Regions from separate parts of the Paenibacillus sp. FSL F4-0097 genome, predicted to be linked through region 3. Evidence: riboswitches for the same ligand, from Rfam matches in the RefSeq annotation. Region 3 holds a riboswitch; each other region holds the start of a gene.
The links. A riboswitch is a leader RNA that binds a small molecule or an ion and turns the genes downstream of it on or off. The one in region 3 is predicted to bind cyclic di-AMP.

Region 1 (10,897 bases), 1.2 Mb from region 3:
CGTCGTATGTGTAGCGCTTTTGGCTATGAGGTTCGAAAGCTGCAACGCATTCGGATTATGAATATTCGCCTGGGGGCATTGCAAACGGGAGAATGGCGGGAACTGTCTGCTGATGAGAAGAAAGAGCTTGGAGCTACGCTGAACTACGAGTTACTGTAGGAGTGTCATTACAATAATACAGTTCCATATAGAATGTAGTACTGCAACAAAAAAAGAGCTGTCCGGGGTCTAAGACCTTTGGACAGCTCTTTTTATTACCTTACGAAATCACTTATTCAGCAGAGGGAACAATCCCTGTAAACTCTTTGGTTTCTTGATATTTTCGAATAATGGAAACCTCTACCCGGCGATTCTTGCTTCGACCGGTAGCTGTGTCATTATCGGAAATAGGATGATACTCGCCGTATCCAATCGCACTAAATTTGCGTGGATTTAGATTTGTGTTCTGCAGCAAAATCTTCATGAACTGAAGTGCCCGATCCGCACTCAGATCCCAGTTGGATGAATAGTTGCTATTAGAAATCGGAATATCGTCGGTGTGCCCTTGCACTACTACATCATAATCCGGGAATTGCTGCAGCATCGTTGAGATGGATTTAGCTAATTGCCGCGAATCATCCTTAACAATGGCTTGGCCAGAAGCGAACAATGCGTTATCACTGATCGTAATCATTAGCTGAGATTGATTAAGCTTCGTACTGAGCAGATCCGTTAGACCGTTGCTCTTAATATATTGATCGAATTGTTTCTTAAGCTTCTCTAAATCCTCTTGTTCCTTTTGTCGTAGCTTTGCCATTTCTGCTTCTTCAGCTTTCTTGGAAGTAGAGCTACCCATCTTATCATTTTTCCCTAGATCTTCTTGAGTCTTACTAGGCATTGCTGCCCGCTCTTCAAGAATACCTGTACCGCCATTAAGTGCGGAACTGAAGGCCTGACTCATCTCTTCAAATTTCTTGGCATCCGTTGCACTCATAGAATACATAACGATGAACAGAGCCACCAGAAGAGTCATGAGGTCGGAGTAAGGTAACAGCCACGATTCATCGGCATGTTCTTCATGCTCTTCGTGTCTAGTCTTTTTGCTCACCTGATCCACCGTCCTTCTCATTTAACTTAACGCGTTGCGAAGGTGTTAGGAATACAGCAAGCTTCTGATTGATGGCAATAGTAGATACACCGGACTGTATGGACAAAAGACCTTCGACCATCATCATTCGAACTTCGATTTCTTGTTTGGAGAGACGTTTCAGCTTATTAGCAATAGGATGCCATAATACGTAACCTGTAAAGATACCAAGCAATGTGGCGATGAAGGCAGCCCCGATTGCCGCAGCCAGTTTGTTCATATCACTCATATCAGCCAGAGCGGCGATGAGACCGATAACCGCCCCGAGCACCCCGAGGGTAGGAGCATACATACCTGCCTGTGAGAAAATGAGGGCTCCTGCTTTATGTCTATCCTCTGTGGCGTGGATATCCTCCATGAGGACATCGCGGACAAAATCCTGATCATTTCCATCAATAATCATCCGCATGCCGTTTCTGAGGAAGTTATCTTCTATTTCATCGACCTTTGATTCTAGAGCCAACAGACCTTCACGCCGTGTGATAGAAGCCCATTCCATGAACATAGTGATTAATTCGGGTTTACTGATTAATTTCTTTTTGATAAAAATCATTTTGAACAGACTTGGAATCTTTTTGACCTCGTTGAAAGGAAAGGCCATGAAAATAGAAGCTGCCGTACCCACCAAGATAATAACGTAAGCAGCGGGTGTGGCCAAAGCATGAAGTGGAGCGTGCTTGAGGATCATGCCCCAGATTACAGCAACCAAACCAAAAATTAAACCAATTATTGTTGAAATTTCCATTTTGCACCTCGTCCGTGAGATTTAAGATGTGTTCCGACAATGCCGCGTATATCATCCTTGAAACAGCGGCAGGGCACTCTGTGCGAAACCGAATTAACGTATATTCTTATTTATCGACATCATTCGGTTTTTTGTGAAGTCATTTTTTCGGCTATAATGGATAAGGTAAGTAATTATTCATCTGTGAAGAAAACGGAGTGATATACGTGGGTGTAAAGCATGGTAGAGATTACGGTGAAATTCTAACCGATTTGACCGAAGCCGTCGGACGAATTTCCGATGGATATTTATTTTTTGAGATGGATCCGGACGAGTGGCAGGAACTACCCCAAGAATCAAAGCTGGAGGTATGGGAAGCATTGGCTGAGGATCTTTTCTTCGCGCTGGGTAATGAACCTATGATTGAAGTGGGGAGCGGCGTAATTATTTACGATAAGGACACGCACCGCATTAATATTCTAGTTGGCGAAGAGGATTTGGCTTCAGTAGTTTTGATTTAGGCAGAGGAGACGTCTGGACGTAATTTGCCCGTAGTTAGTAGCCCGTGTTAAAATTGATAAAGCCGAGTTATAATCGCTGGGATTTGTGAATACATTTAATCGAAAATATCGCCTTTATCCTGGCACATCCCTTGGACCTCAGAAGCTAAGGGATGTTTTGTTTAACGCCTAAGACAAGTAAAGGGAACTACGCACTTTACTGCAATTTTTTGTAAGGGAGGAAACGAATTGTTATTTACGGAAGAGGAACTGCGTGAGGAGATCACCAAGCTGGAGGGCTGGAAACTGGAAGATAATGTTATGGTGCGAAAATATATGTTCAGCCAATATATGAAGGGCATTGCGTTCGTTGATGAAGTAGCCACGATTTCAGAAGCCTTCGATCACCATCCACATATTACGATTGATTATAAAACAGTTACCCTGCGCCTGAAATCTAATGAAGAAGATGGGATTACAGCTCTAGATCTTCGAGAGGCGCATGAATTTAATGAAGCCTTTGAAAAAAATCATTAGTTTAGCCAAAATCATAAAATAAACGCCCGTGCACAGATAGTCACCTATCTCATACACGGGCGTTTTTGGTTGCTTGGCTGGTTACTTTTTCTCTGAGAGCCAGAGTGCGACGTTGGCGATCTCTTCAGGAGCTAGCTTCTCCTTAAAGGAAGGCATTTGGCCACGTCCTTTGGTGACGATGCTGTAGATTTCCTCAGCGTCATGCTGACCGCCTTCATTCTGAAGACTTGGTCCAACTCCACCTTGAAGCTGATCGCCGTGACAGGTGATACAGCTGGCTTTCACGGTTGCTTCTGCCTTTGCGGCGTCCAGTTGAACTACCGGCATCGTGGGCTTATTTTCTTCTGCTACCTCTTCTTTACCCGGAAGTGTAAACATGAGTACTACCGCAAAGGCACAGGCGGCAAAAAACAAACCGCTCATGATCCATTTCTGCATCCCAATTCGTCCCTTCTATGTAAGCTGCTCCCTACATTATAGCTTATGGTGAAGCGTTATCATAGGGTTTGTGACAAAAAAATGAACGAGAATACAATCATTCTTATGAAATATCTGGTATTTAATATCATTTGTCATAGACCATGCAATAAAAAGGTTTGTCTCCTGTAGGTGTGCGGCGTTCATACGTATCTGTAATCGTAAATCCACATTTTTGATAAGTTCGAATGGCGCGTTGGTTCCAGGTCAGGACTTCCAGATCTATCTCACGATCAGGATAACGACTCAAGGCTGTCTGGACGATGGCATCTACGAATAGTTTGCCTAAACCATGGCCGCATAGATCGGGGCGCATCCCAACTCCTAAACGGACGACTCCTTCCATCGGGAACAACTGTGCGAATCCGCACAAAACCTTATTTTCATTTAATATGGAGATATATTGTTCCTCCCGGAGCTGCGGATCACCAAACTCGATGCCAAGAGCCTGCATCTGCTCCCACGGCATCCAGCCATAAATATTATATGGGGGCGTATAGCTCCACTTACAAATAGCTTCTCCGTGAATTGCCTCCATAGGAACAACATGAAAAGTTACCGAGGGGTTTATCATAAGGTCAACGATCTCCTTTCACGAGGACATTGCTATATTACTAATTATATACAAAATGGGGGAGGTTCGACTCAGAAACTTTATATGAGGGGAATGTTTTACAAATTATGAGAGGGGTAAATAAGTAATAAGACAAAAAAACAAGCTCTCCTCCAAGAGTACCTTGGAAAAGAGCCTATGTACGTTATTTATTGCACATCATCATTGTCTTCCGATTCAGCAGCAACCGATTGGTAAGCGTCTGTGCTCATAATGCGCTTGGCACCAACGTAGCGTTTCACGTAGTAGCTATCACTCAGAGAGCTAATCGTAACACCGCGTGAGGTAGAAGCGTGTGCGAACTTACCTTCACCGACATAAATGCCGACATGGGAGACACCTTTGCCACTTGTATTGAAGAATACAAGGTCTCCGGCTCTTATATCATCACGGGAGATTGCTGTGCCCATTTGATATTGGGAACCTGATTGGTGTGGAAGGTTAATGCCAATCTTATCAAACACATACATTGTAAATCCGGAGCAATCAAATCCGTTAGTGGATATACCGCCGGATACGTATTTAGTACCGATGGCCTTGTCAATCACTTTATCCATTTTGGAATCTGCGAAAGCGCTTCCTGCTCCGATGGTGAGGATGATGGAAAAGCTTAGTACTGCTGCTGCTAACTTCTTCTTCAAAAGTGTATACCCCTTCCAAATGCCTACGAGGTTAGCTTAAGGGTTCGGTTGAAGGTCCCCTATGACCCCTCTATATAATGGAGGTCAATTCACCCAAAGTTGGTTCCCCCGTTTTCCTAATAGTTAGGAAACTCGGCTCATACTGTTGATTAGGATTAGCTTGTAATCAATACATGACAAAACCTTTGTAAATAACAACTTAATGATTACAAAAATGTTACTAAAATCTCACTGCGCTAATTGTAACAAACAGAAAGCCGCTTGGCAATCGTTTTTAACATATTAATGCAGAAAAATTGGCATTTTTACGGTAGAAAGGCATATGTAAGCGTTAATAATGACCTAATTTTTAATATAATTGCAATTTTTATCAAATAAACGTGTTTCAATTGGGCTCTAATAGTGTAAAAATATATTATGGAATAAAGAAAAACCCGAATTTGATTACGGGCATAATCAGATTCAGGTTCATATAGTTGTAATTGTGAGGTTATAGTTGTGAGGAAGGTTTCAATCGAAGGCTACAGCTTGATAAGCTGAAGTACTCATTACTCTTTTAGCGCCAACATAACGATTGGCCCAGTAGGCCTGACTGAGTGAAGTGATGGTCACTCCACGCGAAGAGGACGATTGTGCGAATTTTCCGTTTCCAACATAAATGCCGACATGGGATACTCCATTGCCAAGTGTGTTAAAGAACACTAGATCACCAGAACGCAGATTGCTTTTGGATACAGCAGTTCCAACGCTATATTGAGCTTTTGATGTACGAGGTAAAGTAAGACCCACATTCTTGAATACATACTTTGTAAATCCAGAGCAATCAAATCCGGCAGTGCTTGTACCTCCGGTTTTATAGGCAACTCCAATAGTCTTTGAGATTACAGAGTCCATTTTAGAGTCGGCAAAGGCGCTTCCTCCACCAATAGATAATGCCATTACAAGTCCTAGCGCCGCAGCGACGCATTTTTTTCTTAAATTATGTCTTTTCAAAAGATGTACTCCTTCCAAGGCCTGCGAGGTTAGCTTAAGGGTTCGGTAGAAGATTCCCTATGATCCCTGTAAAGCGAGATCAATTCACCCAAAATATGGTTCCCCCACTTCCCGGTGCAAAGGAATTAGGCGTGTTAAGCACCAGAGAATGACGTTTCGACAGTTACACTTACGATAAATACATTTAGTTATGTAGGAATCGTTTCAATTGATTACAAAATTGTTACTAATAGCACAGGACTTATTGTAACAGAGCTTTTACGATTTTGCAAATACTCTTAAGTTATCCGTAATGAGAAAAAGTCCCAGCTCCTGAATACAGGAATTGGGACCTTTTTATTATGTCAAATAAGGTTGATTTATTGTGGAAATGCTTTGCTACGCCATAGATGATATTGTGCAGAGATTCCCCACATTTTTAAGAGCGTAGAAGGTAGTGGTGAGATTTGCCGTATTATAAGTGCCGGTAGGCCGGGACAGAACAGACCCGTCAGTCCGCACACTAGCAGTAAGAGCAGGCCTCCCGCCCCAAGTACAATGGAAACACCTATAGCAGGAATCAGTGACCGCAAGCAGATGATCAGTGAGGAGAACATTCCTGTACCGCCGGTGTAACCAAACTGCATATATAGAAGAAACAGGCGCACGATAAAAATATATATAAGCCATGCCAATACGTATGGTACTAAATGAAGTAACAAAGCGTAGTTAAACAAAGAGGATAAGAACAGCCCGTACATTTTTGGAGCAAGCCAGTAAAGCGGCAGCAGGGTCAGCACCCATTCGATTAGGCTAAAGACTAAGACAGGTAGTCCATAGATCTTCATGCCAGGGAAAAAGAACAGTCCACGCTCGCCCTTTCGCTCCTGGTGGAGCTCATGCAGCAATCCTGCCCTTATGAAAGGGGAAAGCAGAAGTCGCAAGACAACAAGCGCCAGAAGCATCCATAACCAAGTGCGTATCGCAGGGTCCGTATTCAAGCTGAACTGTCCCTCGATATAATACAACAGTCTGCCCATACCGCTGCCTCCGGCGTCTTTATCCGGATAGCGCAGTAGAATTGGAATAATAGCAGATCGGATGAAACCATACATAAAGTAGCCCCAGATCAGTCGGTAGATGAAGAGCAGAATTAAAATATAAAATTGCTCCTTCATGCTTTGCCAGCCGCGGGTTATCGATGTTCTCACAATCATTCACCTCACCAGACAAGAGTTCCGAGCACGGTTTCAAGTAGTTTAGTTACACTTAATGTCCAGCGAGAGAGCGTCTTGGGCTCTATTTCCGCCAGCCTAAAGTTGTTTAGATGTTTGCTCTCCAATAAGATGGAATGTTCAGGGTCAATCTCAGCAGAGAGAAGAGGCTTATCGCTTAACAATTGAAACGTAGTCTCTGCTCCTTCACCGTTCCAGACCCGCTGCACCGAAGAGCTGTCGGCGAATGTGAATTTCACGGGAACATCAACGTAATGGCTCCCTTTGTTTGAAATCTTCACTAATGATTCGTAGCTTGGAGCATCGCCGCTGTTATTTTTTTTAAAAGTAATCGTATCTACTGAGAAGTCAGGCGCTCCATCACCATAAATGTAATCATCGAAATAGGCCTGCCATGATTTTTTGGTTACCTTCTCAACGACTTTCTGAAAATCTGACGTAGCAGGATGCTGGAAACGGAACTTACGAGCGTAGGAGGACATGATGTTGTTCATTGCTTTGGTACCTACCTGGCGTTCGATATCTTTAAGTACAAGCTTGCCGCGGATATAAACATTTCGGCTATAGGAATCCGCCCCTGCATATTTCCACGTTTCCAGATTTAACGGCTCAGGTATAGTCACCAGGCTGGCCTGTAAAGGCAAATTAGACTTGATACCGTATTCTTGCTCCATAAGTCTGTCTTCGGCATAGGAAGTGAAGCTTTCATCCAGCCAGGCCTCCTCGAATTCATTACTGGCTACCATACCGTAGAAGTATTGATGGCCGATTTCATGAATGACGGTTCTTTCAAGTGAGGTATCTGGAGAAGAATCCGCGGCCCCAAAGGCTGTAATAAGGGTAGGGTATTCCATTCCTCCAGCACCGTTGCCCTCCTTAGGTGGGACGACAATAGACAGCGTAGAGTAGGGATAAGGACCATACCATTTGCTGAAGTAGGTCAGGGCAGCCTTGGCAGCCTGAAGGTAACGCTCTTTTAAATCTTTGTGTAGTGGGTCGAGATACACCTTAATTCGTACTCCAGGCACCTCCGGCGTAGAGAAGGCTTCCTCAGCTACTGTAAAATCAGGGGAAGCGGCCCAAGCGAAATCGTGGACATCATCGGCGTAGAACTGATATATTTTCTGATCTTGTTTGAGCTTGGCATTTTTTACAGGAAATCCGGTCGCTGCCACCGTATAGTTGGAAGGGACGGCAATCGTTACATTAAAGATGCCAAAATCACTGTAAAACTCAGAAGTCCCGTGATACTGATGCAGGTCCCAGCCTTCTTCTTTAACTCCGCGTGTGCCCTTAGGCTCGTATACACTAAGCTTAGGAAACCATTGCCCAGCCATAACGAAGTTACCTGAAGCACCCATGCGAGCAAAGATTTTGGGCAGCTGGACTTCATACTGAAGCTTAAGTGTTACACTTTCCCCACCATTAACAGGCTGAGGAAGATGTACCTTTAGGAGCGTCTTATCGTTGATATTGCCGTCATCAGGTTGGACATATTGCACTCTTTGCATTAGCGAAGTTCCTTCTGTCGTGCGCAGATCGGTCAGCGTCATATTTCCGAAGCCGTTCTCAGGCATGCTGTCGCCTCTGAGCGTCCCCCCGGATTCCTTCATAAAGGTGGTATCTGATGAGGCAAATGCATTTGGATACATGTGAAAATATAAATCACTTACTGGCTTTACTCCGGGGTGTGTCCAGGTTACTGTCTCAGAAGCTTTTAAGGTTTCTGTGTCAGGAACAAGCTGGACATCAATGTGATACTCGACTACCCGCTGGCTTAAAGCCTCCTCTGCCGGGACGGGCGCGCTCTCAGGCAATACCTGCTGTGGTACGGCTGCAGGCGCTGTGCCGCTGGAGGACTTGGCCTCTTTTGAAGCAAAGCTAGTAACAGAAGCTGTAGAGCTATCCCCTGAAAAGGCCCATATTCCTCCTCCTAGCAGCGCGAGGATGGCCAGGGTCGCAAAGATGATGTACTTTAATGACAGTGACTTCATAGTGTGATTCCTCCCGTGACAAGCATCTACGGGATGTATATGTTTGCAATCGCCGCATTATTAGCTAAAATTAAATTATTCGTAAGAGGAAGGGTGTGCACTCGTGGACAACATACAACCGGAGGGCAAGAAACAGATTGCCTTAAATATTGTGAACGCTAAAAGTAAACATAAAGGCTTTGGAGCAGGCTCTATAGATCTCAACAACGTTTCACCTGTCATTATTGATGGTGATGTGGCGGTTATTGATATCGGTGCCATGCATGCCAAGAGCAAAGTGGAAAAAGGAATTAAATTTTCCATGAATCGTGAAGATGTACCGAATGGAAGACAGGTTTGGGTGGTATGGGTAGCGGTAGACCGTACATTGGAAGCTCAATTTTATGGTGGAATCACAGCCTGTGAAATGTGGATTGATACAGAAGCGCGCCGCGGATGGAAAATTCTTGCCGAGCATGTCAATAAGCTGGATGCAGCTCTTAAACGCAAGATCGATGTGGCAGGGCTTGGAGCCATTGAGAAGTCGGCGCTCAAATCCCTTCTGATCTCTCATAATGAAGCATGGTGGAATGCATCCTCAGATGAGCTTAAAGCTGCACTGACTGAATAGTATAGGAGCCTCCAGAAGGGTTATCCGATATAGAAAAAGCTTCGACCTCCGGAAATAGGAGCGTCGAAGCTTTTTTAATTTATGATTTGCTTGTGCTGCTAAGCTTGCGTTTGAGCTGACTCACTCTCGCTTGGCTAATACCGAGGATTTCTGCAAGCTCTTTTTGGTTGGCATAGGGATGATCTTCAATAGCTTGTTCTAGGCGTTGGCACATTTCCTCTGTCTTTGACTTTCGGATACTGGTGTTTTGCTCCGATGCCTCAACAACAAAATCTTCACGTGACTCTGGCAATTGAGACATGCGTTCAGGATCGACAATTTCTTTTAGACAGTTGCTACAAATAAACTGCTCTTTATAGTAGGTGACATGGTCGTGGCTTCTGCAAAATGTACACTCTGTCGAGGTGTACTTCCTAAGGACGATGATTTTTTCGTCTAAAACAAAAAATTCGATAGGATCACCAATGTCGATATTACGCGTCATACGGATTTCTGCGGGAACCACAATTCTCCCAAGACTGTCTAAACTCCGGATCATGCCTGTATCCTTCATCCCATGTCCCTCATTTACATCATTATATTTTGGTTTCTAATAACTATTATAGCAGTAATTGAGAGTTAAGAGAATGGGGTAAGCATAATAAATAAAACGGTTACATCCCTTGTGCGATAAGTGATATTTGAGTTTGGCAATCCTGTTGTTACTACAATATATAACTTATAAAAAAGGAAAAACCCCTTCAATATAAATGAAGAGGCTAATTCAACCACCAGCGTTTAATGTTCTTCCACAGGGAACGGTTTTCTTCAGCAGAATCTACCTTACTTTGTGTGTCATCGACAGCAGGAGCGGAGCCTGTGCCATGCAGTTCGCAGTATTCGGTGGGCTCAGTTCCACTAATAAAAGTTTCCAGTTCTTTGTCGGGACATGCTGCTGTAGCAAGTTTGCCGGATTGCGGATTGACGTATACGCTGACTACTCCATCTGGAATAGGGAAAATTTTTGGAGGGACATTTTCCAGCGCTTTTTCAGTAAATTGGGCGAAAATGGGGGCTGCGCGCCGTCCGTCGGTAGTTGCGATGTCGCGCCCCTTGTCGTAACCAACCCAGACTGCAGTTGATAGCTCCGGGGTGAAACCTACCATCCAGCCATCTGTATCCGTGGTGCCGGTCTTGCCGGCTACCGGACGTTTGATTATCGAAGCCACACGATTACCCGTCCCCCCAGTCTCGAATACTCCCTCCATTAAACGAGTCAGTACATAGGCAGCTGAAGGTTCTACGACGGTTACTCCTTTGGGTTGAGGTGCTTCATACAGGACCATGCCATTTGAATCGGTTATTTTTAGAATGGCTGTGATCGGCATTTTCTGACCGCCGTTTCCAATTACAGTGAAAGCTGCAGCCATTTCAAGCGGACTGATCGGTGAAGTGCCTAGTGCCAGTGAAGGTACGCTTTGAAGTGGAC
Region 2 (10,897 bases), 110 kb from region 3:
GATAAAGATAAAGGTAACAATACCTGTAATCCGTTGCAGGGTATAACGCCAGTTTCTTTCAATGTTGAAACGGTTCAAGTTCGGCTTGGATTGATACGCAATATAAAGTCCGTATACCCCATGGTACAGCAGAGGAAGCCATATACCGAACAATTCCAGGAAGAAGACGAGCGGTAAGCTGTTCAGCCATAACACGCTGTCAGTGAAACCGGAAGCGCCACCCTCTACAGCCGCAAAATTCGTCATCATGTGCTCAATGAAGAAGGCTCCAAGTGGGATAACGCCTAGCAAGGAATGAATCTTTCTGGAATAAAATCCTTTCATACAAAGTAACCCCTTTCCGATTAAAACAGCGTTTTCATTAATGGGTATTCACCGCCGGAACTACATTTGACACAGGATAACGTTGACAATCCAATGACATAATTCCTTAATTTACCGTTATCCTAGAGTTTACCGGACTAAGTTTTATTTTTCACAAAATGTGAATATCTTGTGTCACTTTTCATGTTACTCTTTTTTCGCTTATAAGGGAATTGCAATCTAATTATTAAACGTTATACAATAAACGCATAAGAATAGATTTTATATGATAATAATTCTCATTTAGCGAAACAACATTTTCCGACATAACCTGATTTTCCTTATGTAATAAGAACAGTTACTCTTACGGCTATGAATTTCATCACTACTGATCGTACATCGCATTAGGAGAGGAACTCAATTATGTTTGACGATTTAGATGTTTTTGCAGCAGTTGTGGAACATTCCAGCTTAAACCGGGCCTCACGCCAGCTCAATCTATCCCAGCCCGCCTTGTCTCGCAAAATTTCTAAACTCGAGGAACGTCTGGGGGTCGCACTGTTTAATCGTTATGGCAAACGACTGGAGTTAACCGAGGTTGGGCGTCTCACTTATTCCTATGCGCTTGAACAACGGCAGCAGCGTTCCAAGTTTCTGGAAGCCCTTTCTAAATTCAAAGAGGGGGAGCCAAGGCTTGTCACCTTGGGGGCTAGTCTTACCTCACTGCAGACCACGCTTCCGCCGCTGGTAAACGCTTATATGGACAAATATCCGGCCGCAGAGCTGAAGCTGATTACAGGCCGAACGCATGAGATCGTATCCTCAGTTAGTGAGGGGAAATCAGATGTAGGTCTGATCGCTTCCTCTATTCAAGAACCCGGGTTACGCTGCATTTCTCTGTTTGAGGATCAATTGCGACTGGTCGTCTCAGAGCAGCATCCTTTAAATTTATCCTCCAAGCTAACCATGGATAATCTATCCCGGCTGCCTATGATTCTCTTCTCAAAGGGTACCTGGTACCGGCGCCTGACGGACGATCTATTCCAGCGCTGCGGGATTGATCCCGATGTGCGTATGGAGATTGACTCCTTCGAAGCCATCGTGCGGCTGCTTCCGACTGTCAAAGCGGCTGCGTTGCTGCCAAAGTCTTATCTGCGTCCAGAGCTGCTGAACGGCGGCGGACTGGTGTCCCTACATATCAAGGAGCTGGAGCAGACTCAACGGACCACCTGCCTGATTTACCGTGACGATGGAAGCATGAGCACGGCTGCTCGCAGTCTGGTGCAAGTAACCGAAGAGATGTTTCTGACAGAACGTGAGCAGTAAAGCCGGACCAAATGAATCAAGGGGCGCACCTATTGATCTCCAAATGAGGCAATAAGTGAAGCACTTATCGAAAAATTAGGGGATTTCTCCCTAAAATTCAGAGATTTTTGTTCATAAGACTTATAATTAGGGAAAACTTCCCTAATTTTTGGCCGATTCAGTAACTAATAAAGGAATCCTTCTAATTATTAGGGAGGAATTTCCTAATTTCGTTCATTTAGAGCGAATAGCGGCTATTTTCGGGGAAGTTTTCCCTAATTAGTTCACACCCAATCTGTACATCGTACAAACAAAGAACGCATATCGCCCATAGTCCACCGTCACAGATACCACAAATCATCTACTACAGCCGTACGAATATCACACCTAGTAACTCGCCCACCACACACCCCAATAGCACAGATCACTACGCGTGATCTATAGTCATATGGCATAGTAAAATCCATTACTTTTCCTACTCTTTACTCCATAAAAAAGAAGCTGCCCCCAAGTAGAATTCACTACTTTTGAGTCAGCTTCTTTTACTATGATTCTTGGTTCACAACTTCACTCTCAAAACGGTCAATACTTTCATTAGGACCAATGAGTACCATAACATCGCCTTCACTTAAATAATCATGGGCAGTTGGAGCGACGATTATTCCGCTTTCCCTATTTAGGGCAACAATGCTGCAGCCATATTTAGCTCTTGTATTTAAATCGGACAAGCTTCTGCCGTTCATGCAGGATGGCACGGTCAGCTCGACAATTTTATAATCCTTGGACAGTTCAATATAATCCAGCAAATTGGGCGTCACCAGCTGGTGTGCCACACGAATCCCCATATCCCGCTCCGGAAAAATAACCCGATCAACCCCCAGCCGCGACAATGCGCGGCCATGAAGGATGGAGATTGCCTTAGCCACCACTTGCTTGACTCCAATCTCCTTTAACAAAATGGCCGCCAGAATGCTTCTCTCCATATTGTCACCAATCGCAACAATCCCACAATCAAAGTTCCGTACACCAAGCGAGCGCATAATTCCCTCATCTGTAGCATCTGCTACTACCGTATGCGTCAGCTGATCGCTCATTTCCTCCACGCGTTCTTCATGGTGGTCAATGCCGAGCACCTCGTAGCCCATTTCCATCAGCTCAAGCGCCAGGCTTGAACCGAAGCGACCTAAGCCGATTACTACAAATTGCTGTGCTTTCATTTCTAATTAACTCCTATCCAATAATTATTTTACCTTCCGGATACTTATACAATGGTTTACCCTGTTTGGGACCGAGTGCATACGCTAAGGTTAGTGGACCTAGCCGACCTGCAAACATCGTCAGACAGAGTAGAATCTTACCGATCGCTGACAGTTCCGGAGTTAGCCCCATAGTCAGTCCTACCGTAGCAAAGGCGGAGGTCGTCTCAAACAAGATTGCCAAGAAATTACTGTCTTCAGTTGTGGAGAGTATCATCGACACAGAGGCGATTAACAACAAAGCCAGCAGTGTGATCGTTAATGCCTTGTAGATGCGCTCTTGAGCCAGCCGATAACGGAACAACACAACATCTTCCCGTCCACGCAGCATAGCAATAACAGCACCAATCATCATCGTAAAGGTTGTTGTCTTGATCCCGCCGCCCGTTGAGCCTGGAGAAGCACCAATAAACATAAGAATCACTATAAAAAATTGTGTAGCCTGCCGAAGTCCAGCAATATCAACTGTGTTCGCGCCAGCCGTACGGGGAGACACGGATTGAAAGAAGGCTGATAATATTTTACCGCCAAAATTCAGTGAACCCAGGGTACGAGTGTTAGTAAACTCGAATATAAAAATAACCAAAGCTCCGATCAGAATCAGCCCTGTGCTGGTGGACAGGACAACTTTACTATGTAGAGACAGCCTGCGGGTTACCCGAAACTCCACCAGATCTGACATTACAATAAAACCAATCCCGCCGGAGACAATCAGAAACATCACAATAATATTCACAAGCGGATCATATACATAATCAGTTAAACTGCGAAAATCCCCAAAAATATCGAACCCCGCATTATTAAACATAGACACCGCATGAAATACGCCAAAATAAATCGCTTTTCCAAGTGGCATATCAAAAGCCCAGCGAATAGACAGCAGCAAAGCGGCACAGCCTTCTATGACAAGAGAATATATAAGGACTCTTCGGATCAGCCGCACAATTCCTTCCATAGAGCCTTGATTCATGGCTTCCTGTAGGATTAGCCTGTCCCGCAAAGATATTTTACGCTTTAACACCAGTGAAAATAGAGTGGCCATGGTCATAAAACCTAAGCCGCCGATCTGGATCAGGATCATAATTACGGTTTTCCCAAAAATCGTGAACGAAGTTCCGGTATCCAGCACAACAAGCCCTGTTACACAGGTTGCCGAAGTTGAAGTAAATAATGCATCAATAAATTCTACGGAATTCCCGCTTGTGCTTGAGATGGGCAGCATAAGCAGCAAGGCCCCTATCAGAATAATCGATGCAAAACCAAGCACCAGTATCTGCGGCGGCGAGAGCTTCAGAAACTTAAATTCAGAAATCCTGCGAAACTGTGAAGCCACTTTGCTCACCTTCTTATCAAAAATTCCAACAAAAAAAGCACTGGAAAACCAATGCTGACTTGGTTCCTGCAGTAAATTAGCCTACGAGGTTAGCTGTCGGATTCGGACTGTGCAGGCTGCCCTATTCGTTCCTAGAACGAAATTCACCCCTGATGAAAGTGCCATTTATCTTGTACACTCCACTTTTCATCACTTCTTATGGTTCCCCCGTTTTCACCAGAAATTCGGCTACTATACAATTGCATACAAATTATATACGTTATTTAGTGAATTCACAAAGACACAATTAATGCTCATTCACATGAAAAAATGCGGTTTAAAGAGACTGCATCAAATGGAGTACCTTTTCTCATCACTTTTCCGTGTTTTCCCTGCAATTACACCGATTCTCACCATTCGTACACAAATGAACACGATAAAATTCATGGTATAAATTCACATGACTATTCTATACTATCTCTATTACCCATAAAAAGAACATATAATGTTTTTTGTAACCAGCCAGGCACTAATACTATAATGGAACATAATATTGTCAGTACATAACAAGGAGGCGTTACATGAATCCCGTCGGCCAGCCCCTACAGCAACGTGCCCTCTCCAAGAGGCTCATCATCTCGGGCATTATCGGTCTTATTCTATTTATTATGTTTCAGATTTCCCCTTCGCTGCTAAGCAGCTCTACAGGGGAAGATACCACCGTCATTAGCAAGGCAGAAGCCCGTGACCAAGCCGTATTATTCGCAGAACAAAAGCTCAATTACACCGAAGCACCAAACGATCAATGGAATGTACTTTACGAGACGGACTCTTCCTTTTATGGTTATATGTCTCGCGAGAAGCTTGTGGAGGACTATACCAAGAAAAAATTGGATCAAAAATATCCTTTTGATGTCTTTCGTGCAACGCTTACTCCGTCAGCGGATCAAGAGCCGCAAATCATTGTTGACCTCAATATGTATACCGGCGAGATTGTCGCTTTCTCAAAGGCTGCAAAAGTTGCCTCCGAAGAGGGGGCTGGCATTGCTTCCGTTGGTGCAAAAGAGGACAAGGGAGCTGACCTCACTCTAGCGCAGAAGGAGAATCTTGCTCGTCCTTGGCTTCAGGAATGGGAAGTAAATCCTGCCAAGCTACAAATTGAATCGAATACAGGAAGCCATGGGCTAGTGTATACGGATAGTACTGTTCAGGTCGGCGAATCCTTATTGCACTATTATTTTGATTTCAGTGGAGAGCAGGTCTCCAGCTTTAATGCCGGATTCACTGCACCAGCTTGGCATACCTCCTACGTACAAGGACAGACCTCTTTAGCGGAAAAGCTAACATTATTCGGTTACGGTATACCCACACTGATTTTAGGAATTCTGGCACTCGTCTACAGTATTCTTAGAAGAGAGCATACTTCCTTTAAACGTGGAGTATTCCTAAGCTCAGCCTATTTTGTAATCATGATGATCAGCACCTATAATATGCTGCCTGAATCTACGGGCGAAGGGCTAGAAGCACAGATTACCTCTGTCATTATGTTTATCATTTATGCTTTGTACAGCCTGCTGATGTCCTCCTTGCTCTACTTCTCTTTAGTGGGCGGCAATGGCTTATGGCGAAAAGAGGAAGGCATGAACCCTTGGCCCCGCGCCAAAGAGCCCGGCTATGGACAATATGTGTTGGACAGTATCCGGGCTGGTTACATCTGGGCTTTCGTTCTGCTAGGGGTGCAGACGGTTATGTTCATCATATTATCGTTTACCTTGCACAATTGGTCTACTACAGACGCCACCCAATCTCCTTATAACATGAGATATGCTTGGCTTCTGCCTATCGTCGCATGGCTCGCTGGTTTATCTGAGGAAGCCATTTATCGCTTTTTCGGAATTCCTATGCTGAAAAAGGTGTTCCGGAACACTTTTGTCGCTTGCTTGATCACCACGCTGGTTTGGGCGTTTGGCCATACGTTATATCCGATCTATCCCATCAGCTCCCGTCCCATTGAGCTGACCGTAATCGGGCTGCTGTTCAGTTATATTTTCCTTCGTTACGGATTTATTGCTGTCATGTTCAGCCACGTCGTGTTTGACAGCATCCTGATGGGCGCTACGCTGATCTTTATGAAGGAGAGCGTAAATGTAGGCGCGGGTATCTTCGCGATTATTATGCCGTTCATAGTCGCTTACATCGTCTATCGATTTAATCCACCACAGAAACCTAAGCCGGTGGAGCCTTCTTCTTTGATTTAAGAAAATAAAATAGTGTACATCCTATAACCAAATTAAAAAAAGGGCATCATAGCAGCTTTAGTCGCTGCTGTGATACCCTTTTTCTTTTGTCATCATTGCTATGAGGTTGGCTCTTCGTCCTTGAGCGCATCAAGAATTTGTCTTGCCAGCTTTTCTCCAATAGAAAGTGTACGGAAATCATCCACGGAGGCTTCTTTAATTTTCTTAAGCGATCCGAAATGCTTAAGCAACGCTTTACGGCGCTTCTCACCTATACCAGGTATAGAGTCCAGCTTGGAGGTAACCATGGACTTCCCGCGCTGTTCACGGTGGAAGGTGATCGCGAACCTATGGACCTCATCCTGAATCCGTTGCAAAAGGTAAAATTCCTGACTGTCCCGGGCTAGCGCGACAGGTTCTGGCGGATCTCCAACCAAAAGCTGAGCCGTCTTATGCTTATCATCCTTAACAAGGCCGCAGACCGGAATGAATAATCCCAGCTCATTCTCCAGAATATCAATAGCAGAGGAGATTTGCCCTTTCCCGCCATCGACCACGATAAGATCCGGTATCGGAAGATTCTCCTTCAATACCCGTTCATATCGCCGCCGAATGACCTCGCGCATCGTTCCATAATCATCCGCACCCACTACCGTACGAACCTTATATTTACGATACTCTTTTCGTGCAGGCTTGCCATCAATGAAGACAACCATCGCTGAGACCGGGTTAGTCCCCTGAATGTTCGAGTTATCGAACGCCTCAATGCGGCTCAAGCGTTCAAGACCCAAGCTCTCACCTAAGCTGATCGCTGCTCCAGAGGTACGCTCTTCATCCCGTTCAATCAGCCGGAATTTCTCGTCGATAGCCACTCTTGCATTTTGACAGGCCATGCCAACCATCTGCTTCTTAAGGCCGCGTTGTGGCACAAGCACCTTAATGCCCAGCCACTCCTGCAGAATGGAGGCGCCGCCGGCGGCATCCACGATCCCAGCTGCAGCAGCTTCCTCCGCCGCCGTCGAACGTGCCTCAGCCTCTTCAGCCGATTCAGGAGTATCTTCACCCTGTTGTAAATCCGCTTCTGCTGGAGCAGCTATCGTGATCTCAGGTTTAGCCTCTTTATTAGCCAGAGACTCCTCATCGAGCACATCCGGCAGCAGAATCTCCTGCGGCAAAGCGGGATTATCACTGTAATACTGCGTCACATAAGACATAAAGTCACTGTAGGCTTCACCATAGAACGGGAACACGGAGGAATGGCGCTGGATCATCTTCCCTTGTCTCATGTACAGAATCTGTACACACATCCATCCCTTGTCTACAGCATAACCAAATACATCCCGGTCCTTAGTATCTGTAGTGTTGATCTTCTGCTTCTCCATCAATGCATCGATATGGATAATCTGATCCCGCAGTTCCTTCGCCCGCTCAAAATATAACTCCTCAGCAGCTTCCTGCATTTTTTGCTGTAAATCCTTTTTAACCGCCTCATGACCTCCGCCTAGAAAAGCAGCGATATCCTGCGTAATCTGCTCATACTCGGATTTCTGAACCTCCTTCTCACACGGTGCCAGACACTGGCCCATGTGATAGTAAAGACAGACCTCCTTTGGCATCACACCGCATTTACGAAGCGGGTACATACGATCTAGGAGCTTTTTTGTCTGCTGAGCAGCATAAGCATTAGGATAAGGGCCAAAATATTTTGCTTTATCTTTAATCACCCGGCGTGTAACCTCAAGGCGCGGGTGAGTTTCATTCGTTATTTTTATATAAGGAAACGTCTTGTCGTCTTTCAAAAGCACATTATAACGCGGCATATGTTTCTTAATCAGATTACACTCTAGAATGAGCGCTTCCATGTTACTGGACGTAACGATGTATTCGAAATCAGCAATATTAGCGACAAGCCGCTGCGTTTTACCATTATGACTGCCTGTAAAATAAGACCGCACCCGATTCTTGAGTACCTTCGCTTTGCCCACATAAATAATAGTGCCTTCCTGATTCTTCATCAGATAGCAGCCAGGCAGATCGGGTAGTAGTGCCAGTTTATTGCGGATATTGTCCAAAATGATCCCCTCCAGCTAAATTGGACCCATGATTAGTTGGCATTCAGCACACAAAACGCCTCCGGAATGAACCGAAGGCGCTGAGTGGCAGGGCCGAGGCCCGAACAGTAGCATCTATCAATTATTGATGTTTTGCTACGATATTTTTCAGGGATTCTTTGGAGTTCAGTCCCACAACTTTATCTACCGGTTGACCGTCTTTGAAGAAGATCAGAGTTGGGATACTCATAACACCAAAACGGGAAGCCGTTTCCGGATTCTCATCCACATTCAATTTTGCAATTTTCACGTCGTCTCCCAGCTCTGTGGACAATTCATCCAAGATTGGAGCGAGCATTTTACAAGGACCACACCAAGGAGCCCAGAAGTCTACTACTACAGTACCTTGACCTTCCACTTCGTTACTGAAGGATTGGTCAGACACGTTCACGATAGCCATGATATTGTTCCTCCTTTAAGTTTTGCGAAGCATTACGCACATCTTAAGCCAAAGCTTAGTTCATGGAAGCTGCTCCGAAATATGAGTTAATAAATTGTTTCATGTAATATGATAACCAAATTACCACTTACCGACACATTACAAGTATAACATATCTTTATGGGATATGTGAAATATCACTCGCAATTATATTGCCTTCAATGTATTTTTTTTACGTACTCTTTTCTTTACAACCTCCCCAGCATTTCGGTATACTTAAATAAAGCGCATTAATTGTCAATGACTTATTTCATAAAACTAATGTCAATTTGCATCTAACAATACAGGGCTTGTCCCTGTAAGGAGGCAGAAACTATGGATGTTAACGCGCAAGTACGGGACCCACGAGAACATATCAACGAAGAACCCCGCAATGATCTTGGGGATTTAATGACCGGATTTTTCGGAATGACCACGTTTATGACGGTTGTCTTTTTCGGAATGGTCATCCTTAAATTCATTCTCTCGGAGTAAAGGAATCATCGCACAATAAAAAGAAGCTGTCTCAAAAGTAGTGAATGCTACTTATGGGACGGCTTCTTTTTTTGAGAATAATGAGGGAAAACCTCCCTGATTATAGCCGATAATTGCTATAAATGAACAGAATCAGGGAATTCCTCCCTAATAATCGGGAGAATATCTATTTTCGCTGACGAATCAGTTCATTTTTAGGGAGATATTCCCTGCTATGAACGAATTAGTCAATTCCCCTGTTTTCCCCTTTAAACTAGAGGGTTTTCAATCCCTTGGGCACAGAGACAAAATGCGAGTCGTCGGCTGGCAATCTGCTATCCGTGGGTTGGTTACCACATATTATGCCTACGTCGAAGGAGCTTCCGTAAACTAATTTCGCACGTTAGATCAGGGATCCTGTGCACAGGGAATTCACGGATTCTCCTCGAACCTTTCTCTTTGTCTCCATGCCCCAAGGATTCAAATCTTTTGGGTATGTTTTTATTTTTTTTCGTTTCACCTACGCCATTTTTCGTTCTGCCTCTACCGCAATCGACCAGATAAATCCAATTAACTCACGACCCACTGCTGCCATGGTTAAATTTCGGTGTTTCCCGCGTCTGACTAATTTTAAATACTTGCTGTGTAACCGTTCTTGGGCTTTCCACGACGTTTCATGGACATGAATACTCTGGCCCTCAAGACGCACTGCTAAATCTCCCTTGACGGCAGGGCGGTGACGGTAACTCCATGCGGACTCCACCAGTGCGCGCCGCACTCCGGAATTTCCGACTTTTGTAAGACTCCCTCTTTTGGTACTTGCTCCCGAGGAATATTCCCGTGGCACGAGTCCCAGGTAACTCATGAGCTGAGCCGGTGAACGAAAACGTTCGAAATTTCCAATCTCGACAACTAAAGTCATAGCTGTCAGCAGGGCGATTCCCCTCAGGCCTTGCAACGCTTGAATGACAGGTGCGTAAGGGCAGATCTGTGCTTCTTCTCGCATTGCGGCTTCAAGTCGCTTGATTCGCTCCTCCACTTCCCGGAGCTGTTGCAGGGATTCGGTAAATACCCGTTCTTGAGCTACATTATTAAACTTCAGCATAGAGAGCCATTCCCGGTACCTTTTGGTCCAGCGTTTTTTCATACCCTCTGGCTTGTGAATTTGGTGGCGCAATAGAAAATGAATGAGCCGTTGCCGAGCCCGATGTAGGTCTTGCCTAGCATCTTCTCGTGCACGAATGAGATCTCGTAAAGCTTCGAGTTCTGGCGTTGGCACATAGATCGCAGTCAATTCTCCAGCCCGGTGTAACTGAGCCAGTTTTTCTGCATCCCGTCGGTCGGTTTTTATGGCATCTCCGGGACGCTGTGGCATACGCGAAGGTGCAATTACCACACAGGAAATTCCCATCTTCGTCAACCAGCGGTATAAGTCGTACCCCGTAGGCCCGGCTTCATAGCAGACCTCCAGTGTAATCCCT
Region 3 (10,897 bases):
CCGCGGCGGCATTTATCTATGGCCTAGAGAGTGGACCATACAAAACTACAAGGCAGTTTTTGCCTCTGGTACAATTATTCCTGCTTTTTGGATTTCGGTAGCACGAACAGTGATATCTACGATCCTGAATCTATTTTTAACCACAATGCTTGCTTATACTTTAAGCCGGAAAGAATATGTTTTCCGCAAACAGATTACCTTTATTTTCGTCCTAACCATGTATTTTAATGCGGGTCTGATTCCAAACTATTTCCTAATTAAGGATCTTCATTTGATTAATACGTTTTGGGTATATGTAATACCGACTATGATAAGTGCATTTAATATGATCGTCATCCGTACTTACATTGGCGGCTTGCATGAAAGTCTTATGGAATCCGCGAGAATCGACGGTGCAGGTGAATTCAAGATTTTCATGAAAGTAGTCTTCCCTTTGTGTAAACCTGTTCTTGCTACCATCGCCCTTTTTGTCGCGGTAGGTGCATGGAACGCATGGTTTGATGCTTTTATCTACACTTCTTCCCGCCAACACTTGAGTACATTGCAATATGAATTAATGAAACTAATATCATCTAGTATGAATGCGAACAGTAACGCAAGTGTAGCTAACGGGGCAGGGGTAACTGCAGAGTCAGCGGGGTCAATGGTTACTCCAAAGTCCATTCGTGCAGCCGTTACTATTGTTGCTTCGGTTCCAATTTTGCTAGTCTATCCATTCATGCAAAAGTATTTTGTAGTTGGAATGAACGTAGGAAGCGTGAAGGAATAAGGAGCTTGCAATCACTATTAAGTAATAGGAAGGTTGTCTGTTAAATTATGACCCCATCTTCAATCACATACACGAATCCGATACTTCCAGGCTTCTATCCTGATCCAAGTATCATCCGGGCAGGGGATGACTACTATTTAGTTTGCAGCTCCTTTGAGTATTTCCCTGGCGTACCTATTTTTCATAGTCAGGATTTGATTCACTGGACCCAAATAGGTCATGTGCTCAATCGTGTAAGTCAGCTGGATACACGTAAAAGCAAGAGCTCTGGAGGGATATTTGCCCCAACGATCCGGTATCATGAAGGAACGTTTTACATGATAACGACCGAAATACACGGGAAAGGGAATTTCTATGTTACGGCTACGGATCCTGCGGGTCCGTGGTCAGATCCGATTAGTATTCCTTATGGAGGAATTGACCCTTCTCTAATGTTTGATGAGGATGGAAAGGTTTATGTAACCACCCAGCAGGGGGCAGATTATGACTCCCATGCCATCCAATATGAGATAGATATTGCTACGGGAGCAGCGTTAACAGAACCTGTTGTCATCTGGACTGGGGATGGTGGACCTTGGACGGAAGGCCCCCATTTGTACAAAATAAATGGAATGTACTATATCATGACGGCTTCAGGAGGAACGGCAAAGGAACATCGGGAGATCATTGGCCGCAGCTCCTCTCCTTATGGACCATTTGAACGATTGCCGCATCCGATATTGACGCACAGCGGTACTGATAATCCCATTCAGTATTTAGGGCATGCCGATTTGATTGAGGATCGTAACGGGGATTGGTGGGCCGTATTCCTTGGAGTAAGACTAGTAGATGCAAAATTTACTGTGCTTGGAAGAGAGACTTTCCTTGCTCCCGTAAGCTGGACTGAAGACGGATGGCCGATGATCGATAATAATGAAGACACTGTCGGACTGGAAATGAAGGTTTCACGTGTACCTGGTCAATCACCAAAACCTGAGACTAGTGGAAGATATGATTTTGATGAACATGTATTGCCGCTGGGATTAGCCTTTCTGCGGAATCCGGCTGAGGGAAGCTGGTCCTTAAACGAACGGCAGGGATGGTTATCTCTTCGAGGACAACCGAAAGGTCTCAGTGAAGTAGGCCAAGTGGCTTTTGTAGGCAGAAGACAGCAGCATACTTCAGCAGAATGGAGCACACTGCTTGAAATGCCTTCATCTATTGCTGATGTGGAGGCTGGACTTTGCGCCAGATTAGATGAGAACGCTCATTATGAAATTGGACTTGTTCAAAAAAACGGCCAAAGAGTGATTACAGCTCATGTGACCATGGATGGAATAACCCATACAGCGGCAGAGATTCCAACTACTGCCGAGCGAATTTATTTGAAAGCTAAGGCTGAGCTTAACGAATACAGCTTCCTGTATTCTTTGGATGGGCAGGAGTGGAATAAGCTATCAACAGCGGCAGCTTATCCATTATCCCCCCAAGCCGTAAAAGGAAATGGATTTACGGGTGTTCTTATCGGCTTATATGCGACAGGTCATGGCAAGGTAGCTGAGGTGCCTGCCTACTTCGATTGGTTCGATTATCAGTCTTAATTATTCGAATACTGATATAAATGCGTTTGTCAGGAGGGAACTTGTTGAGACAAGCTAGTGATTACACAGAACCTGCACTAAAAACAATATTTGCTGAGGATTACAAAATTGGCGCAGCCGTTAACCCGTTGACGATTCAATCACAGGAGCACTTGCTCGCCTATCATTTCAATAGCATTACCGCTGAGAATGAGATGAAGTTTGAAAGTCTGCATCCGCTTGAAGATATTTATAACTTTAAGCTAGCAGATGAGTTGGTTGCGTTCGCCCGAAAATATCATATGGTTATGCGCGGGCATACTTTAGTCTGGCACAACCAGACTACGGACTGGTTGTTTGAGGATAAGAAGGGTGGGCCTGTAAGCAAAGAGGCATTGCTTGCACGGCTCAAATCACATATTCAGACCGTGGTTGGGCGTTACAAGGAAGATATCTATGCTTGGGATGTTGTAAATGAAGTTATTGCAGATGAAGGAGAAGAACTTCTTCGCCGGTCAAAGTGGCTGGACATTGTCGGACCGGAGTTTATCGGCAAAGCGTTTGAATATGCTCATGAAGCCGATCCTAAGGCTTTATTATTCTACAACGACTATAACGAGTCTAATCCCCTTAAGCGCGATAAAATCTATAAAATGGTGAAGTCGCTGCTGGAACAAGGAGTGCCGATCCATGGCGTCGGATTGCAAGCACACTGGAATTTATACGATCCGAGCTTAGACGATATACGTGCTGCTATTGAGAAGTATGCATCTTTAGGGCTTCAGCTCCAATTGACAGAGCTGGATGTATCCATGTTCCGTTTCGATGACAAACGCATGGATTTAAAGGTTGCACCTGCCGAACTGCTCGAGCTGCAGGCAGAGCGGTATGAAGCGATGTTTGCTCTGTTGAAAGAATACCGCGACGTGATTAGCTCTGTCACTTTCTGGGGAGCAGCGGATGACTATACATGGCTGGACGAATTCCCTGTTCGGGGACGGAAAAATTGGCCATTTCTATTCGATGAGCAGCATAATCCTAAGCCGGCTTATCATCAATTGCTTAACGCTGTCACCAAATCATAGAGTGGGTAATCTGCTCAAGCTTGCGAATCATGAACCCGTCCTTTTTAATCCAGGGCGGGTTATTTATACGGGAGGAATATACATGACAAATACCGCTTATGAGGCTTGGCTCAACTATGGCAAGCTGAAATCTGGATCTCTATACAATCAATATTTAAATTGGTGTGGTGAGTTGGTTGTAACGGAGGACAACGAGACGATTCAGGCAGCAGCCGCGGAATTCATACAGGGGATGACCTCTATGCTGGGCAAAGCGCCACTGCTCACAGCGCAACCAGAAGGACCGTGTATCGTTATAGGAACCCTCCAAGGGGGGAATCCGTTAATTGGTAGAGTATTCGGAGGAGAGCGAACCGATTCACTAGGTCCTGAAGGTTTCCTTATACGTACAAACGCTACTGAGCGATGTATCGCTATCGGTGCTTTAACGTCTGTTGGAATTTTGTATGGTGTATTCCATCTTTTACGGCTGATAGGAACAGAAAGCGAGATAGACGCTCTAGATTTATCTATGAATCCGGTGAACGGCCTGCGAATGATTAATCACTGGGATAATTTTGATGGCAGTATTGAACGTGGCTATGCTGGACGCTCCTTTTTTTACGAGTCCAATCAATTTCTTAACGATACAAAGCGGCTACGTGATTATGCCAGATTAATGTCCTCTGTGGGTATCAACGCGATTTCGATTAACAATGTGAATGTTCATGAGCTTGAATCTCTATTTATAACGGAGCAATATTTGCCTGATATCGCGTTGATTGCAGGAATATTCCGCGTATACGCGATTAAGCTATTCCTCAGTGCTAACTTCGCCAGCCCGATACAGATCGGAGCATTGGACACAGCTGATCCTCTGGACCCAGCGGTGCGGAAATGGTGGAAAGATAAGGCTAGTGAGGTTTATCGGGCGATACCTGATTTTGGCGGGTTTGTGGTCAAAGCGGATTCAGAAAATCGACCAGGACCATTCACTTACGGACGTGACCATGCAGATGGCGCCAACATGCTGGGAGAAGCACTGGAGCCGTTTGGCGGAATCGTGATTTGGCGTTGTTTCGTATATAACTGCAAGCAGGATTGGCGTGACCGTAAGACAGATCGGGCCAGAGCGGCATATGATCATTTCAAACCATTGGATGGCCGGTTTAATGATAATGTAGTGCTGCAAATCAAGAATGGACCGATGGATTTTCAAGTCAGAGAACCGGTATCTCCGCTGTTTGGCGCACTGGAACATACCAATCATCTGATGGAGTTTCAGATTGCTCAAGAATATACGGGGCAGCAGCGGCATCTCTGTTATCTTGTTCCACAGTGGAAAGAAGTCCTTGATTTCAATACTTATGCCAAAGGGAAAACTACGCTTGTGAAACATATTGTGGACGGATCGGTGTGGGGAAATAAGTATAATGGTGTGGCTGCTGTAACTAATGTTGGAGATGACATGAACTGGACGGGGCATGGGTTAGCTCAAGCTAATCTGTATGGATATGGAAGATTAATTTGGAATCCGGAGCTGACGGCAAAAGAAATAGCTGAGGAATGGATTCGGCTTACCTTTGGCACTGATGAAGGTCTAGTGGCTGCTATTCGCGGGATGTTGATGGACTCATGGAGGATTTACGAATCTTACACAGCTCCATTAGGTGTGGGTTGGATGGTTAATCCGGATCATCATTATGGGCCGAATGTGGATGGGTATGAATACGCCAAGTGGGGAACGTACCATTATGCGGATCATAAGGGCATTGGTGTGGATCGTTCAGTCAAATCGGGAACGGGTTATAGCGGACAGTATATGGGGCTTAATGCATCAAATTATGAGAATCTAGCGTCTTGTCCGGAAGAGCTGTTGCTGTTCTTTCATCATGTTCCATACACGTATGTTCTGCAATCGGGGCAAACTATTATTCAGCATATCTACGATACTCATTTTGAGGGGGCTGAGCAGGCTGCACAGCTTCTAGCGACATGGGAATCACTTGAAGGCAGCGTGGATAGTGGATTGTATATGCAAGTGAAGCAACGTCTTGAAGAGCAAGCAGAGCATGCGCAGGAATGGAGAGATCGGATCAATACGTATTTTTACCGCAAGAGCGGAATTGAGGATCTTAAAGGCAGAAAGATTTATTAGATTTCGAATCGAGGGATGATGATAGTGAGCCTCACGATTAGAGCGATTTTGGAAGATTTAATGGGAACTGTGGAACAGGTAGAAGGGACTGTGGATATTCTGAACCCAGGGGAACCGGAAACTGAAGTCACAGGGATTATTACGGCCTTCTCTGCCACACAAAATGTTGTGGAGCAAGCAATAGCGTTAGGAGCCAATTTGCTGATCACGCATGAAGGTGTATTTTATAGCCATCATGCGGCGAGCGAGTGGTTAGAAGGTGATCCGGTTTATCATGCGAAAAAAAGTCTGATCGAACATTCCCAAATTGCTATTTTTCGTTATCATGATTATTGGCATCGGCAAAAGCCGGATGGAATTATGGTGGGTTTACTGCGAGAACTAGATTGGTCCGCATACGTGGAAGAGCAGCAAGCAGCTGCTACGATTCTCACTATTCCTGCTATGACTGTACTGGAAGCTGCTCAATATATTAAAAGTAAGCTAGGGATCTCTTATGTACGCGCTGCCGGTGACCTGTCTCTTTCCTGCAAACGCGTAGGGATATTAGTAGGTTACAGAGGAGGCGGGACGATGGCTATTCCGCTTTTTAATGATCACAATCTTGATTTAATTATTGCTGGTGAGGGACCAGAGTGGGAGACTCCGGAATATGTGCGGGATGCAGGGCACCAAGGCAGATCTAAAGCGCTCATCATGTTAGGTCATGCGGAGAGTGAAGCGCCGGGAATGAAATATTTAGCTGAAATCTTAGCAGACAAATATCCCATGCTTCCTACCCGGTTCATTGCTGAACAACCCATCTATCAGATGGTTTAATCTGGGGAAATTAAGAGTACGGAATAAATAAACATATTATGGAGAAAATGAAGGGAAACAGGTCACTGAGAAAGGAGTGTTTCAATGGAAATTCCTTTGGAGGCTGATGAAGTATTAAGTCGGATCAAAAAGCTGCAAAGCGACGGAAGCTCGATCAGTAAAAAACAAGTAAAGCAAAGCGACCCAGAGCTTATGAGAAGTGCGCTGTTCTTTTTTCCAAGCTGGGAGCATGCATTGAAAAACGCCGATCTTTTGTAGCCATAGTATTGTAAAAGGGAGCTAAGTGGACAGGGAATATCTCTGATTCTGCTTAGCTTTTTTCATATCTCCAGTGAAAAGGATGGCCTTTATATAGAAAGTACTGGTGTTTTAACCTCCGTTTGGCTTGGTTCAGAGCCATTTTCTTAAATAAAACGAGTAAACAAGAGCAAAAGAAAGAGAAAATGAAGAGTATGCTCAATATGAAATGAAAAGCATTGCTTTCAACATTATTTTGACCAGAGCCCTCCTTTACAAGCAAACCTTACAAGAGTATGATTCATCTCAGAACTGACAATTATCTTAAATTTACAATTACATAAGCAATCCGCTTAATTTCCGTTTCTGGAAAGCGGGGGAACCAACAACTGGCAGCCGATGTGAGAGTCGGCACTGGTTATGGGGTGAATCCTGTTCCGGGTGCATAACATGCATCCCTGCAGGTAGGGCAACTCTCACTGCCCGAATCCGACAGCTAACCTCGTAAGCGTATGGAGAGAGGATGAATGGCGTGTTTAGTGATGAATAGCCACAGAGAATCCCTCTGTGGTTTTTTGCTGCGTTTTTAAGCAGATATAGTCGTAGAATTTATTATGAAAGAGGTGTTACCTTTGCCTATCGCTAAACTGAACGGAACTTCGCTCTATTATGAAATCAATGGAACTGGCACTCCGGTTGTGTTTATCCATGGACATGGATTAACACACAGTATGTTCAAACCACAGCTGGAGTATTTTTCCGATAAATATAAAGTGATTTTGTGCGATTTACGGGGGAATGGTAAGTCTGGTAAACTGCTGGAGGCCCCACATGAGATTATTGAGACGCAATGTCTGGATCTGATTATGCTGTTGAATGACCTAGGTATTCGTGAAGCAGTTTTTGTAGGAATCGCCTATGGTGGCTTAGTCGTTCAGCATATTGCCAAACAATATCCTGAGCGTGTAAAAGCCATTGTGGTCGCAGACAGCTTCTGTAGGACTCATGGATCAACAATTGTAGGGAAAATACAAACTATGGCAGCATATTGTAGTTTGCTAATGTATTATCTCCCAAGCGAGCTGGTGTTGCCTTCGATTCGGATGATGTACCGAGAGCGCTGGAGTCTGGCCTACAATGAGATTAGAAGAGGGCTGCTGGACAAACGTCCCCGGGAGCTTTATCGGCAAAGGCTGGCTACGAGCCATGTTGATTACACCAGATGCTTAAAGGCTTTTAAACGTCCTGCTTTATGTATTGTAGGGGACTTTAATGAATTTGGAGTGAATTGTATGAAGGAAATGGTGTCCCAACTGCCACATGCGCAGTTGGCGATTATTCCGAACGCATTAGATCCAAGTAATCTGTGCCAGCCGGAGCAATTCAATGCGATTCTTCAACGTTTCTTAGAGAAGCAGCAGGGCAGTCAGCAGATTAGCTGATCTATAGGGAGACCTTTACAAGCGAAGCGTTTAAGTGGAAAAGGGCGTCCCATAGCCAGGGGGAATGAGCTGGCTATGGGACGTCTTTCTGGGTAGAACTTTAGGGAAATTCTCCCTAAAGTGAAGGTGATTATGGCTTCTAGCACGTGAATTAGGGAAATTCTCCCTAAAGTGATAGAAAGCATGGCTCCTAGAACGTGGATTAGGGAAATTCTCCCTAAAGTGAAGGGAATTATGGCTCCTAGAACGTGGATTAGGGAAATCCTCCCTAATAATAGGGTGTTTTTAGCCATAAATGGGTATTTGCATGAATTTTTAGGGAGGATTTCCCTAAAAACCTTATTTTAAAACGATTATCGATGAATATTAGGGAGGATTTCCCTAATATAATGGATATCTAACTAAAGGCTGGCTCATCAGTAGTGAAATCTACGAATGAGCCAGCCTTTGGTATTTTACTAACCGGTGGATGTTGAACATTTACAAGCATATTGTACCTAGAACGCCACTTAATGTCCCTACCCTACCACAGCATCAAATATAGCTCACCCGACGTGGGAAAGAACAGTAGACTCTAAGTAGTGAAGGTAAGAGTATAGAAGGGGCGTAGTAAGCGGTTCACCCGACGTGGGAAAGAACAGTAGACCCTAAGTAGTGAAGGTAAGTGTATGGAAGGGGCGTAGTAAGCAGCTCACCCGACGTGGGAGAGTACGGTAGACCTAAGTAGTTAAGGTAATTGTATAGAGGAAGGCATAGTAAGCGGCTCACCCGACGTGGGAAAGAACGGTAGACCCTAAGTAGTGAAGGTAAGTGTATAGAAGGAGGCGTAGTAAGCAGCTCATCCGACGTGGGAGAGTACGGTAGACCTAAGTAGTTAAGGTAAGTGTATAGAGGGAGGCATAGTAAGCAGCTCATCCGACGTGGGAAAGAAACAGTAGACTCTAAGTAGTGATTGTAAGTGTATAGAAGGAGGTGTAATAAGCAGCGTATCTGCAGCTCCTGATCGAGACCAAAGGAAAGGAAGGTTTCGGTAATAGGGATTCAGCCTCCGGACATGAGTAGGAGAGAAGAAGAGCGGGGAGTGACATTGACAGACTATCGGACTCAAGCGCTCTTATTTGCAACATTTTCCTATTTTTGAGTTGATATTGGACCCCATAGGCGTTATTTGTACAAAATAGACGCTATTGAGCACCATTTCTGCCCAATAGCGCCTCTCAGGTCCGATGATCTCTCTAAACAGGGATAAATTAACGAATAGCGGCAGTTGAGTCCGAAAGATCAAGTAAGTGTACCGTATATTACCAAAAAAGCATCTATCACTCCTTAGAAGGAATGGCAGATGCCTTTTTTTGAATTTGTTTTAATGATTATACAATCGTAAAGCCAGCACTTGCATAACCAGTGACTGTATTTACAAGGGTGAGGCCTGTAGCAGTGGCTGAGAATACCATAAGCAGACGTGTCTGTGGTGTTACAGCAAAATTGATATCATTTGTAATTCCATTGACAAAAGTTCCTAGATTAATAGTACCTGTGATAGGTGGGAGCGCTACTAATGCCCCTGGAATAGCAGTAAATGTGTTATTTGGTGTGGCCGATTGGTACAACTGTGCTGTTACATTTATTGTAGTACCAAGCAGCGATAAAGCTATGGTATTACTGAAATAAGCAGCAAGGGATGTTATCACTCCTGCACGAGGAGTCGAGAATGCAAAGTTGATAAGCGGTCCAAGGAGAGTACCTGTTAAATCAATATTACCGCCAACAAGAGAAATGCCTGTGGCTGAACTTCCGAAGCCTACAAGGCTTGTTGTTCCCACCAAACCACCTAAAACCGTGGTCATAATAATAGGTCCTCCGGATGCCAGCGGAATAATTGCACCGTTACCGGTTGCACCAGTGACTCCGGTAATGCCAGTAGCTCCAACCGCGCCGGGATCACCCGTTGCACCCGTAGCTCCGGCAACGCCGACCGCACCGGGATCACCAGTCGCACCCGTTGCACCCGTAGCTCCGGCAACGCCGACCGCACCGGGATCACCAGTCGCACCCGTTGCACCCGTAGCTCCGGCAACGCCGACCGCACCGGGATCACCAGTCGCGCCCGTTGCACCAGCAGGGCCTGCCAAGCCTGCAGCGCCAGTCGAGCCAGTCGCTCCAGTTGCTCCTACGCCTGGACCCGCTGGTCCTTGCGCACCTGTTGGCCCTTGAATCCCCTGCACACCCTGTGGTCCTTGAGGTCCCATCGCGCCACCAGCGATTAACAAGTAATCTGGTGAACTCCCGGGTATTCCAGTAGGTCCAGAAACGGTAGCAATATAGGTGCTGCCATTGAAGGTTACTACTTGACCTGCTGGATAAGTAGGACTTTGTGCAGGATTAAAGATTACAATCCCTTGCAGCCCTACCCCTTGCGGTCCCTGAGGTCCTTGAAGTCCCGGTGTTCCTTGAGGGCCTTGAGGTCCTTGGGGGCCTGTGGAGCCCCCAGCAATTAATAAATAATCTGGTGAACTTCCAGGTGTTCCCGTTGGTCCCGCAACAGTAGCTATATAGGTACTACCATTGAAGGTTACTACTTGACCGGCAGGATAAGTAGGGCTTAATGCAGGATTAAAAGCAACAATTCCTTGCAGCCCTGCCCCTGTAGTTCCCGTTGCTCCCGGAACCCCCTGAGATCCTTGCGGCCCCTGAGGTCCCTGTGGTCCCTGTGGCCCTTGAGGTCCAGTCACACCTTTAATAGGTAATCCAATTGCTTGTGTAATAGAAGCCTGAATATGTCTGATCTGAATAATCAGCTGATCTTTGCAATTAGGGTCAATCTTCGTGGCGAGAATAAAAGATAATAA

Region 1: another riboswitch for cyclic di-AMP. It lies ahead of MHH86_RS00540 (C40 family peptidase); the one in region 3 lies ahead of MHH86_RS26490 (alpha/beta hydrolase).
Region 2: another riboswitch for cyclic di-AMP. It lies ahead of MHH86_RS26035 (TrkH family potassium uptake protein); the one in region 3 lies ahead of MHH86_RS26490 (alpha/beta hydrolase).

Annotation. Positions count from the first base shown of each region.
Region 1 is NZ_CP151965.1:109,098-119,994, forward strand. Features, by position in the region: gene rluF (23S rRNA pseudouridine(2604) synthase RluF) at 1-159, shown strand, start outside; gene motB (flagellar motor protein MotB) at 272-1,087, opposite strand; gene motA (flagellar motor stator protein MotA) at 1,071-1,871, opposite strand; gene MHH86_RS00520 (hypothetical protein) at 2,078-2,371, shown strand; gene MHH86_RS00525 (4a-hydroxytetrahydrobiopterin dehydratase) at 2,600-2,887, shown strand; gene MHH86_RS00530 (cytochrome c) at 2,969-3,325, opposite strand; gene MHH86_RS00535 (GNAT family N-acetyltransferase) at 3,453-3,938, opposite strand; gene MHH86_RS00540 (C40 family peptidase) at 4,127-4,579, opposite strand; cyclic di-AMP (ydaO/yuaA leader) riboswitch at 4,624-4,766, opposite strand; gene MHH86_RS00545 (C40 family peptidase) at 5,129-5,557, opposite strand; cyclic di-AMP (ydaO/yuaA leader) riboswitch at 5,615-5,753, opposite strand; gene MHH86_RS00550 (hypothetical protein) at 5,971-6,801, opposite strand; gene MHH86_RS00555 (M1 family metallopeptidase) at 6,813-8,819, opposite strand; gene MHH86_RS00560 (YwhD family protein) at 8,923-9,429, shown strand; gene MHH86_RS00565 (AbrB/MazE/SpoVT family DNA-binding domain-containing protein) at 9,509-9,982, opposite strand; gene MHH86_RS00570 (PBP1A family penicillin-binding protein) at 10,188-10,897, opposite strand, start outside.
Region 2 is NZ_CP151965.1:5,789,385-5,800,281, forward strand. Features, by position in the region: gene MHH86_RS26020 (succinate dehydrogenase cytochrome b558 subunit) at 1-324, opposite strand, end outside; gene MHH86_RS26025 (LysR family transcriptional regulator) at 727-1,629, shown strand; gene MHH86_RS26030 (TrkA family potassium uptake protein) at 2,154-2,825, opposite strand; gene MHH86_RS26035 (TrkH family potassium uptake protein) at 2,839-4,197, opposite strand; cyclic di-AMP (ydaO/yuaA leader) riboswitch at 4,262-4,437, opposite strand; gene MHH86_RS26040 (CPBP family intramembrane glutamic endopeptidase) at 4,758-6,434, shown strand; gene uvrC (excinuclease ABC subunit UvrC) at 6,533-8,485, opposite strand; gene trxA (thioredoxin) at 8,607-8,924, opposite strand; gene MHH86_RS26055 (YqzM family protein) at 9,279-9,437, shown strand; gene MHH86_RS26060 (IS110 family transposase) at 9,937-10,897, opposite strand, start outside.
Region 3 is NZ_CP151965.1:5,898,567-5,909,463, reverse strand. Features, by position in the region: gene MHH86_RS26520 (carbohydrate ABC transporter permease) at 1-769, shown strand, start outside; gene MHH86_RS26515 (glycoside hydrolase family 43 protein) at 817-2,349, shown strand; gene MHH86_RS26510 (endo-1,4-beta-xylanase) at 2,394-3,413, shown strand; gene MHH86_RS26505 (alpha-glucuronidase family glycosyl hydrolase) at 3,496-5,550, shown strand; gene MHH86_RS26500 (Nif3-like dinuclear metal center hexameric protein) at 5,611-6,369, shown strand; gene MHH86_RS26495 (hypothetical protein) at 6,454-6,627, shown strand; cyclic di-AMP (ydaO/yuaA leader) riboswitch at 6,947-7,133, shown strand; gene MHH86_RS26490 (alpha/beta hydrolase) at 7,221-8,048, shown strand; gene MHH86_RS26485 (exosporium glycoprotein BclB-related protein) at 9,419-10,897, opposite strand, start outside.